2 regions of the Silvania sp. genome follow, and region 1 is predicted to be linked to the other one. Evidence: predicted binding sites of a transcription regulator. Region 1 holds the regulator's gene; the other holds the start of a gene.

The links. Region 1 encodes CRP, which controls carbon source genes, mostly activating them, when cyclic AMP is high. Its sites were predicted from a motif close to ATGTGANNNNNNTCACAT; they were not measured.
Region 2: the regulator CRP is predicted to act here: its motif matches at 2,344-2,361, upstream of ACRDD5_RS09730 (PTS mannitol transporter subunit IICBA).

The regions. Positions count from the first base shown of each region.
Region 1 is NZ_JBOGBT010000108.1:69,075-74,523, forward strand. Features, by position in the region: gene argD (bifunctional acetylornithine/succinyldiaminopimelate transaminase) at 1-969, shown strand, start outside; gene ACRDD5_RS21630 (YccS/YhfK family putative transporter) at 989-3,076, opposite strand; gene crp (cAMP-activated global transcriptional regulator CRP) at 3,134-3,766, opposite strand; gene ACRDD5_RS21640 (OsmC family protein) at 4,076-4,480, shown strand; gene ACRDD5_RS21645 (phosphoribulokinase) at 4,576-5,445, opposite strand.
Region 2 is NZ_JBOGBT010000045.1:30,738-36,186, reverse strand. Features, by position in the region: gene ACRDD5_RS09745 (glutathione S-transferase) at 1-366, opposite strand, end outside; gene ACRDD5_RS09740 (HlyD family secretion protein) at 459-1,595, opposite strand; gene ACRDD5_RS09735 (DUF3302 domain-containing protein) at 1,598-1,954, opposite strand; gene ACRDD5_RS09730 (PTS mannitol transporter subunit IICBA) at 2,618-4,534, shown strand; gene mtlD (mannitol-1-phosphate 5-dehydrogenase) at 4,633-5,449, shown strand, end outside.

The DNA.
Region 1 (5,449 bases):
CCCGCACTGCGTCTGGGGCGTAAAATTATCGACGCCACCTTTGCCGAGCGCGTGCTGTTTATGAACTCCGGCACCGAAGCTAACGAAACGGCATTCAAGCTGGCGCGCTACTATGCGTCCACGCGCCATAGCCCGTACAAAAGTAAAATCATCGCTTTCCACAACGCCTTCCACGGCCGCTCGTTGTTTACCGTCTCCGTGGGCGGTCAGCCAAAATATTCCGATGGCTTTGGCCCTAAACCGGCAGATATTGTCCACGTCCCGTTTAACGATCTGCATGCGGTTAAAGCGGTGATGGACGATCACACCTGCGCGGTGGTGGTTGAACCGATTCAGGGCGAAGGCGGTGTGATGGCGGCGACCCCTGAATTCCTGCAGGGGCTGCGCGATTTGTGCGACCAGCACCAGGCGCTACTGGTCTTCGACGAAGTCCAGAGCGGGATGGGACGCACCGGTGACCTGTTTGCCTACATGCACTACGGTGTGACCCCGGACATCCTGACCAGCGCCAAAGCGCTCGGGGGTGGTTTCCCGGTGAGCGCGGTGCTCACCACCCAGGACATTGCCTCGGCATTCCACGTGGGCTCCCACGGTTCTACCTACGGCGGCAACCCGCTGGCCTGCGCGATTGCTGGCGCGGCGTTCGACATCATCAATACCCCGGCAGTGCTGAACGGCGTGAACCACAAGCGCGAGCAGTTTGTGCAGCATCTTCAGCAGATCGATGCGCAATACGATGTCTTTAGCGACATTCGCGGCATGGGGCTGTTGATTGGCGCCGAGTTGAAACCGCAATACAAAGGTCGGGCGCGCGATTTCCTCCACGCGGCGGCGAATGCCGGTGTGATGGTGCTTAATGCAGGACCGGACGTGATGCGCTTTGCGCCGTCGCTGGTGGTTGAGGAGCAGGACATCGACGAAGGGCTGACGCGCTTTGCCAACGCGGTGAAGAGCGTTGTTCAGGCGTAAGCCTGTGCAAAGCCGGTATTTAATACGGCGTGCGTTTCAGAAGTCGGGTTAACCAGATGCCGTGATGCGGGCGCTGCCGCCATGCCACTGACGAAATGGTGTGCATGGTGTTCAGATGCCCCAGCACGCGCTGGAGATGTTGTTCCAGCGTGCTCATCGGGCCGTACGTCAGGGTTTCGGGTGCTTCCAGGATATTCTCATCGCCGCTTTCACCGGCTGAATCATATTCCAGACGCTGCTGACAGCGCTGAAGGGCAATTTCACACGACTGCAGATAACGCTGGGCCAGGTCTGGCGTCAGCATCGTATGCTCGCGCGCCAGGGTGGTCATCGCGTTGATATGCTCGACGATGAACTGGCTGTGCGTGACCCACAGTTTCATATCCGCCAGATAAGCCGAGTTAAAGCCGGGCTCCTGCATCGCCTGATTCAGCGAGTTGAACAGGGCGTTGTGCGCCTGGTTAACCTTCATGCGCTGCCAGGCCAGCGGCGTCGGCTGCGGATCGTCACTGAGGATCAGCCGGATAGCCTCCTGATCCGCTTCCAGCGCATCGTGGGCGTTCTGACGCAATAGCCCGCTTTGCCACTGCGGCCACAGCCACACCATCCCGCCAAAGGCAATCAGGCAGCCAATCAGGGTATCGACCAGCCTGGCGAAAATATACTGATCGCCATTCAGGGTGAGCAGCTGCAGGGTATACACCGCCGTGACCGTGAAGCCCACCATCGCCCAGCCATAGTTCTTGCGAATAAACAGGTAACTCACCAGCGTAATCACCAACATCCCCGTCAGCGTAAAACCTTCCGCCACGTGGAAGTGCAGGGCGATACCCGCAATAATCAGCCCTGCCAGTGTGCCGCCCGCCCGATGGAGGATGCGTACCCGTGTGGCGCCATAGCCGTTCTGGGTTACGAACAGCACTGTCATCAGGATCCAGTAGGGTTTTGGCAGATGCAGGGCAACGCCCATCAGGCTGGCGATACTCAGCATCACGCTGATGCGTGCGGCGTTGCGCAGGGCGGCGGATTTCAGCGAAAGATAGCTTCTCAGGGCCGGGATCAGCGGCAGGCGTTTCTGCTTATCTGCCATCAGGTCGCGTGGATAGAGTGGGCGCTGGGTTCGCAGCACGCGGGCAATGCGGCTGAAGTGCCATGCACAGAACTGGCCTACCGGGTTATCCGGATGCTGACGGGCGATTTTCTCCAGCGCACCAAGCTGCTTATCCATGGTGAAACGGGTAGGGTAGCGGTGATACAAAATATCGTCCGCCAGCACGCGCAGTCGTGCGGCAACCGTCCGGGCATTCCAGCGCAGTACCGATTCCGCATGGCTGCGCTCGACCAGCTTTTGCACCTCGTGCGGGTGATGCAGACTGACGGAGATATGCTCCTGCAGATCGAGTCCCACCTGGAAGGTGCGCAGCAGGCGTTTATATTCATGATTTTTATTGGCTGCCAGCATGTGCAGCTGCTGATAGCACTGGCTAATCAGATCCACGACCTTCTGCTGGCGGGCCAGCAGGGGAGGTAACGATTTTTCGGGATCGGTGTGTTGCGTCAGCAGGGTATATTTTGCTTCGCAATAATCGGCAAGCTGTTGATAGAGCAAACTCAGCGATTCACGCAGCGGTTGTTCGCGCCACAACCAGAACCAGAACCAGTTAAACAGCCCGTACCACAGGGTGCCCAGGGCATAGATCAGAAGCGGCGCCCAGATCGGCATGTTCCCCGCCAGGCTCAGGGTAAAGATGGCGGCAATCAGCGAGGCGGGCAGCAGACGTGCGTGCAACGAGCTTAATTCCGCTGTTACGCCCAGGGTCATCGCCAGTACGGTCAGAATTAGCGGTAGCGGGATATCCTGCGCCAGTAACAGCTGTACGGCCAGGCTACAGCCAGCAAACAGCGACCCGCCGACAATCAGGCGCTTGAAAAAGCGTTTATGCGGGGTATCGAGACCGGCGATATTGCAGCAGGCCGGAACGAGCGAAAAGAGCAGACCTTGTTGCAGATAGCCCAGGATCAAACCCACAGCCACAGGGAGACATAGCACCAGGGTTTGCCGCAGTGCGTAGTTAACTTCCGGGTGATAGATGAGTCTGCGCCACATGGGTGAGAGAGACAAAAACGGCGTGCCACCTTGCGATGTCACGCCGTTTGCACGGAATTAACGCGTTCCGTAGACCACGATAGTTTTACCGTGGGCGGAGATCAGGTTTTGATCTTCCAGCATTTTCAGGATACGACCCACTGTCTCACGAGAACATCCGACGATCTGACCGATTTCCTGACGGGTGATTTTAATTTGCATTCCGTCCGGGTGGGTCATGGCATCGGGCTGTTTCGCCAGGTTCAGCAGGGTCTGAGCGATGCGGCCGGTAACGTCCAGGAAGGCGAGGTTACCCACTTTCTCCGACGTGACCTGCAGACGGCGAGCCATCTGCGAAGAGAGACGCATCAGGATATCCGGGTTAACCTGGATCAGCTGGCGGAACTTCTTATAGGAGATCTCTGCCACTTCACACGCGGTTTTTGCACGAACCCAGGCGCTACGCTCCTGACCTTCTTCAAACAAGCCCAGCTCGCCGATGAAATCTCCCTGATTCAGGTAAGAGAGGATCATCTCTTTGCCTTCTTCATCTTTGATCAGCACTGCTACTGAGCCTTTGACGATGTAGTACAACGTTTCCGCTTTTTCACCCTGGTGAATCAGCGTGCTCTTCGATGGGTACTTATGAATATGGCAATGAGACAAGAACCATTCGAGAGTCGGGTCTGTTTGCGGTTTGCCAAGCACCATGCGCTGTTATCCTCTGTTATAAGCTATCTCCAGAGCCAGGATGTGCACCTTTTACTCTGGGGTTGCAATCGAATTCTTCCCCGTACCTGGGAAACGGGCTGTCACAAAATTAGCAGCCTGTAATGTGTGATGTCCTCTGCATACATGTGTAACGTCAATGTATTACTGTAGCATCCCGACTGTTTTAGCATAGGTTTTGCTGCGTGTCTCCTGGTGTCTCGCTTCAGCTTGATGCAGGTCGCCTTCCGTTGCCAGAATTGTTACTGGCGCGTAATCTGTCATGAAAAATGCAAACCTGGAGTGAATAAAATGCAAGCGCGTGTTAAATGGGTTGAAGGGTTAACGTTCCTCGGCGAGTCAGCTTCCGGGCACCAGATTTTGATGGATGGCAACTCCGGTGACAAAGCGCCAAGTCCAATGGAAGTGGTGCTGATGGCTGCGGGGGGATGCAGTGCGATCGACGTGGTATCGATCCTGCAAAAAGGGCGCCACGATGTGACCGACTGCGAAGTGAAGCTAACGTCTGAACGTCGTGAAGAAGCGCCGCGTTTGTTCACCCATATCAATCTGCACTTCCTGGTAACCGGCAAAGAGCTCAAAGATGCGGCGGTGTCCCGTGCGGTCGACCTGTCGGCTGAGAAGTACTGCTCGGTGGCGCTGATGCTGGAAAAAGCAGTCAAGATTACGCACTCGTATGAAGTGATCGAGGCGTAGGGCTTACGTAAAAAGCCGGGCGGCGCGTTGTACCCGGCCTACGGGCCCGGAATACACCCTCAGGCCCGGTAAACATCGCGCCACCGGGCACGAAATCAGGCGATCTTCTTCCCTTCCATTAGCCGCTGAACCAGTGGCGTCATGATCAGCTCCATTGCCAGCACCATCTTCCCGCCCGGCACCACCAGTGTATTCATATGCGAGATAAACGAACCCTGCAGCATGGCCAGCAGCCAGGGGTAATCGATCTCCTCCAGATTGCGGAAATGAATCACCACAAAGCTCTCATCCAGCGAAGGAATAGCTTTGGCGGCAAACGGGTTGGAGGTATCCACCGTCGGCACGCGCTGGAAGTTAATGTGGGTGCGTGAAAACTGTGGGGTGAGGAAGTTGATGTAATCTTCCATGGAGCGCACCACTGAATCCATTACCGCTTCTCGCGAGTGTCCGCGCTCGCTGGTATCGCGCGTCAGCTTCTGGATCCACTCCAGGTTGACAATCGGCACGACGCCCACCAGCAGATCAACATGGCGCGCCACGTCGTGCTGCGGCGTGACGACCCCGCCGTGTAACCCCTCATAAAACAGTACGTCGGTGGGTTCCGGCAGCGGCTGCCACGGTGTGAAGGTGCCCGGTACCTGGTTCCACGGCACCGCTTCATCGTAGGTGTGCAGGTACTTGCGCGCATGGCCCGTACCGCTGCGCCCATACTCGGCAAAGGTTTGCTCCAGCAGGCCAAAGTCGTTGGCATCCGGGCCAAAGTAGCTGATGTGTTTGCCTAAATCACGGGCCTTGCGAATGGCCATGTCCATTTCAGGGCGGGTATAGCGGTGAAAGCTATCGCCTTCCACTTCCGCTGCCCGGAGATGAAGCTGGGAGAAGATCTTGCGAAAGGCGAGGCTGGTGGTAGTGGTACCCGCACCACTGGATCCTGTAACGGCAATAACCGGATGTCTGGCGGACATAGCA
Region 2 (5,449 bases), on a different contig from region 1:
TTCTGTTTCTGACTGCTGTGCCGCCGGGCGGGCCTGTTCGCGTACCGAAGTGAGGGCGGCATCCATGATCCCGTCCGCCAGCGCTTCCGTCTGGCGAATAATCAACGCCGCTTTGCCGTCACGCGGCACCATCGCCGGGGCAATGTCCAGCAGCTCGATATAGCTGGCAATGATCGGGGAGTCGAACCAGTATTCGCCGTCATCGGTGACCAGCGCCGGAACTTTGCCCAGCGGGTTATACTGCGCCACGCCGTTTTCGGCCTGGTAAGGTTGTTCATTAACAAATTCAAAGGTGATGCCTTTCTCCAGCAGGAGAACGGAGATTTTACGCACGAAGGGACTGGTATAACTGCCGATAAGTTTCATTGCCTGCTCCTTTTCGCCAACAAAAAAGTAAGTATGGCCCAGGCAATAAAAAAAGGCAGGTCATGCGTCGCGCATGCCTGCCTGAGAAAGGATTAATGATCGAGATAGAGGTAGTGCATCCAGCTGGTCATGCGCAGCAGCACTTTACGCATCACCGACACGTGCGAGAAGTGGTCTGAGTACACCGCTACCTGGGCATAGATACCGTCAGGCAGCGCGTCGACATCGGCATTTGGCTCCAGCTCGATGGTGCCAAGCACACCATCAGTACCCGGAATCACCGTTAACGACTGCAGTGCACCCTGAGCCTGATAAGAACCGCCGGGTACCACAGGCAGGATGCCAGTAAGCTTACCGGAGAAGACCTGGCCTGGCAGGGCATTGAACACCACTTCCGCTTCATCGCCCGGTTTCAGACGCAGTAACGAGTTCTGGCGGAACTGGGCCACGATCTGCCGTTTCTGCTCAGGAATGAACACCATCACCGGACGCAGCGGCAGCGCGGCAGCATAAGTCCCCGGGCGAATCAGCACCTGAGTGATGTAGCCGTTGCTTGGCGCACGCACTATCGTCTGATCGAGGTTATAGGTCGCTTCCGCCAGCTGGGCGCGCAGGGAGGCAATCTGCGACTGCTCCCCATTAGACATGCTGTCTAACTGGCTCTGGATCTGGGTCTGCTCAGCAATCGACCCTTTTACCATCGCATCCTGCGCCAGATAATTCTGTCGGGCGTTATCAATATCGCTTTCAGAGAATGGATTCACCTTCGCCTGACTACCCTTTATATAACGCTGGTAGTCTTTAAACAGTCGGTCGCGCTCGGCGGACACCCGCGTGGTGTTGGCCTGTGCTTCAGACAACTGGGCTTTCAGTACATCAATGTTATGCGTTGCCGTTACCAGATCGGCCTTCAGGCGGTCTACTCGCGCCTGGTACCTGCCCGGATCGAGTTTAAATAACACTTCGCCTTTTTTAATGAGCTGATTATTTTTATCCGTGACTTCGCTCACGACGCCCGTGACCTGCGGCGTAATCGGAATAGAAATAACCGCTTTCTGCGCCGTAAAGGTATACGGGTGGTTATAGTTCATTAATAAAATAAGACCGGCAACAATGAAAATACCCCCCAGTGATGCTGTCGCCAGCGTCCACTGGTTTACCGGAATGCGAAATATTTTAAATATGGCCCACGCAAAGGCGACATAGGTCAATATAATCAACAGATCCATGATTATTGCTCCGACGTGTTCTTAACGGCTGCGGCTTGCACCGCGGCCAGTTTTTGTTCCAGCTCAGCTACGCGCTTTGCCAGCGCATCAACGTCGGGATTACGTTCTGGCGGTTGCATATGGTTTTGCATCCCCCAGCCGCGCTCTGGTTGATAGAGCGTTGCCCAAATCCACAGGAATGGCCAAATGGCGTGGAGCGTAAACAGGCTAATCCACCCGGCAGTATGGATAGCATCGGCATGCGGATGGTTGCGTTTTTTTGCCATGTTATAAGGAATGTCATGAATGGCGATGATTCCATAAAAAAGAACCAGGAATACAAACACCAACACTCCCAGCGCAAAATAGTTGAGAAACATATTTGCCTCACTGAATAAATCGTAAACTCATTAAAACAATTAAATGGTAAGCAACCACATTAATTCACTGTTAAGTAAACAGAATGAAATTCTTATCACAAATTGGCCGGGGAGTATGGTTTTTTATTCTATCTCCATGCAAGTTTAGAAGCGTGACAAAATATATCCTGAAGAATAATAGAGTTAAGTTTACAGTAAGAGCTTAATCTAGCTTGGAACTTTTCGCCATACCACATTGCAGGTGAGTATTTTTAGCTTTTCGTGTTGCATGCTTACATCCTGGCGTCTAGCGCCACAGCAGAGTTTGCCGCCGATCACATCCGGAGAAATCCGACTAAAAATACTTTGTGAAATTGATCACATTTCAGAAACAAACACACGCAATCATAATGTGATCAACTTCACATCAATGGGCTAATTTCGCTTATTTTATGATCGTAAATTTTTTACAGACCGCTGTTTTGTGACTCAGATCACCCCGCCATACCCCATACACATTGCATTTACGTGATTGAGATCACACAAAATTTCACTATCTGGACAGTTAGATAATTAAGTGCCAGATTTCACGTTATCAGAACAGGGCTCGGCTACCTCTGCCGCCGCGCATTAACAATAAACCTCGGGCTCAAGCCTAAGCGTAAACAGAAGAAGGGGTGTTTTATGTCATCCGATTTCAAGATCAAAGTACAAAGCTTTGGTCGTTTCCTCAGCAACATGGTGATGCCAAATATCGGCGCGTTTATCGCGTGGGGTATCATCACTGCATTGTTCATTCCGACAGGGTGGTTGCCGAACGAAACGCTGGCAAAACTTGTTGGCCCAATGATTACCTATCTGCTGCCGCTGCTCATCGGTTATACCGGTGGTCGTCTGGTTGGCGGTGACCGCGGCGGTGTGGTCGGTGCAATCACCACCATGGGCGTGATCGTCGGTGCGGATATGCCGATGTTCCTCGGCGCAATGATTGCCGGTCCGCTGGGCGGCTGGGCAATTAAGAAATTCGACGTCTGGGTTGATGGCAAAATCAAATCCGGCTTCGAAATGCTGGTAAACAACTTCTCCGCTGGCATCATCGGGATGATCCTGGCGATTCTGGCGTTCCTCGGCATTGGTCCGGCAGTTGAAGTGCTCTCCAAAATTCTGGCGGCGGGCGTCAACTTCATGGTTGCCCACGACATGCTGCCGCTGGCGTCCATCTTTGTTGAACCGGCGAAAATCCTGTTCCTCAACAACGCCATCAACCACGGTATCTTCTCGCCGCTGGGTATTCAGCAGTCACACGACCTCGGCAAGTCTATCTTCTTCCTGATTGAAGCGAACCCGGGTCCAGGTATGGGCGTGCTGCTGGCGTACATGTTCTTTGGTCGCGGCAGTGCCAGGCAGTCTGCTGGCGGTGCGGCAATCATCCACTTCCTGGGCGGTATCCACGAAATTTATTTCCCTTACGTGCTGATGAACCCGCGTCTGATCCTCGCCGTAATCCTCGGCGGTATGACCGGCGTGTTCACCCTGAGCGTGCTGGGTGGCGGTCTGGTCTCTCCTGCATCTCCAGGTTCTATCCTGGCGGTACTGGCGATGACCCCGAAAGGTGCTTACCTCGCGAACATCGCGGCAATCTGCGCGGCAATGGCCGTCTCCTTCGTGGTCTCGGCTATCCTGCTGAAAACCAGCAAAGTGAAAGAAGAAGACGATATCGAAGCGGCGACCCGTCGTATGCAGGATATGAAATCCGAGTCTAAAGGTGCTGTAGCTGCAACGCCGCTGGCTGCGGGTAGCGTCTCTAACGACCTGAGCCACGTGCGTAAAATCATCGTTGCCTGCGACGCCGGTATGGGTTCCAGCGCTATGGGTGCAGGCGTGCTGCGTAAGAAAGTCGCGGATGCGGGTCTGAGCAATATCTCTGTGACCAACAGCGCGATTAACAGCCTGCCGCCGGATGTTGACCTGGTGATCACTCACCGCGACCTGACCGAACGTGCGATGCGCCAGGTGCCACAGGCCCAGCACATTTCGCTGACCAACTTCCTCGACAGCGGTCTGTACTCCAGCCTGACCGAGCGTCTGGTTGCCGCGCAGCGTCACGAAGATAACGAAGTGAAAGTGCGTAGCAGCCTGCAGGACAGCTTCGACGAGAGCAACAGCCACCTGTTTAAACTGGGTGCGGAGAACATCTTCCTTGGCCGCACCGCGAGCCACAAAGAAGAAGCGATTCGCTTTGCCGGCGAGCAGCTGGTGAAAGGCGGCTACGTTGAGCCAGAGTACGTTGCCGCGATGCTGGAACGTGAAAAACTGACCCCAACGTATCTGGGCGAATCCATCGCAGTGCCGCACGGTACGGTTGACGCGAAAGATCGCGTGCTGAAAACCGGCGTGGTGTTCTGCCAGTATCCAGCCGGTGTACGCTTCGGTGAAGAAGAAGACGACATCGCCCGCCTGGTGATTGGTATCGCCGCTCGCAACAATGAGCATATCCAGGTGATCACCAGCCTGACCAACGCGCTGGACGATGAAACTGTCATTGAGCGCCTGGCCAACACCACCAGCGTTGAAGAAGTGCTGGCGCTGCTGAACAAGTAAGTTCCCCACTACCCCCTCTCCCACTGGGAGAGGGTTAGGGTGAGGGAAAAGCCTCACCCCAGCCCTCTCGGGTAAAAACATTGATGAAGGTGAATACGATGAAAGCATTACATTTTGGCGCAGGTAACATTGGCCGCGGTTTTATCGGCAAACTGCTGGCAGACGCGGGCATTACCCTGACTTTCGCCGATGTGAATCAGACGGTCCTGGATGCCCTGAATGCTCGTCATAGCTATCAGGTGCATGTGGTCGGTGAAAACGAGCAGATTGACACCGTGACCGGTGTTAGCGCGGTCAGCAGCATCGGTGACGAGGTTATCGACCTGATTGCCGAGGTGGACCTGGTGACCACCGCCGTCGGACCGGTAGTGCTGGAGCGCATCGCCCCGGCCGTGGCGAAAGGGCTGGCAAAACGTAAAGCCCAGGGTAACGACGCCCCGCTGAATATCATCGCCTGTGAGAACATGGTGCGTGGCACCACCCAGCTGAAAGGTCACGTGCTGGCTGCGGTCGCTGATGAAGACAAAGCCTGGGTTGAAGCGCACGTCGGCTTTGTGGATTCCGCCGTTGACCGTATCGTTCCGCCATCGGCCTCAGCGACCAACGACCCGCTGGAAGTGACCGTTGAAACCTTTAGCGAGTGGATTGTCGACAAAACCCAGTTCAAAGGCGCGCTGCCTGAGATCCCGGGTATGGAATTAACGGACAACCTGATGGCATTTGTCGAGCGTAAGCTCTTCACGCTGAACACCGGGCATGCTATAACCGCCTACCTCGGAAAATTAGCCGGTCATCAGACCATTCGCGACGCGATCCTCGATGAGAAAATTCGCGCAGTGGTTAAAGGTGCAATGGACGAGAGCGGCGCGGTTCTGATTAAACGCTACGGTTTTGATGCCGATAAGCATGCGGCAT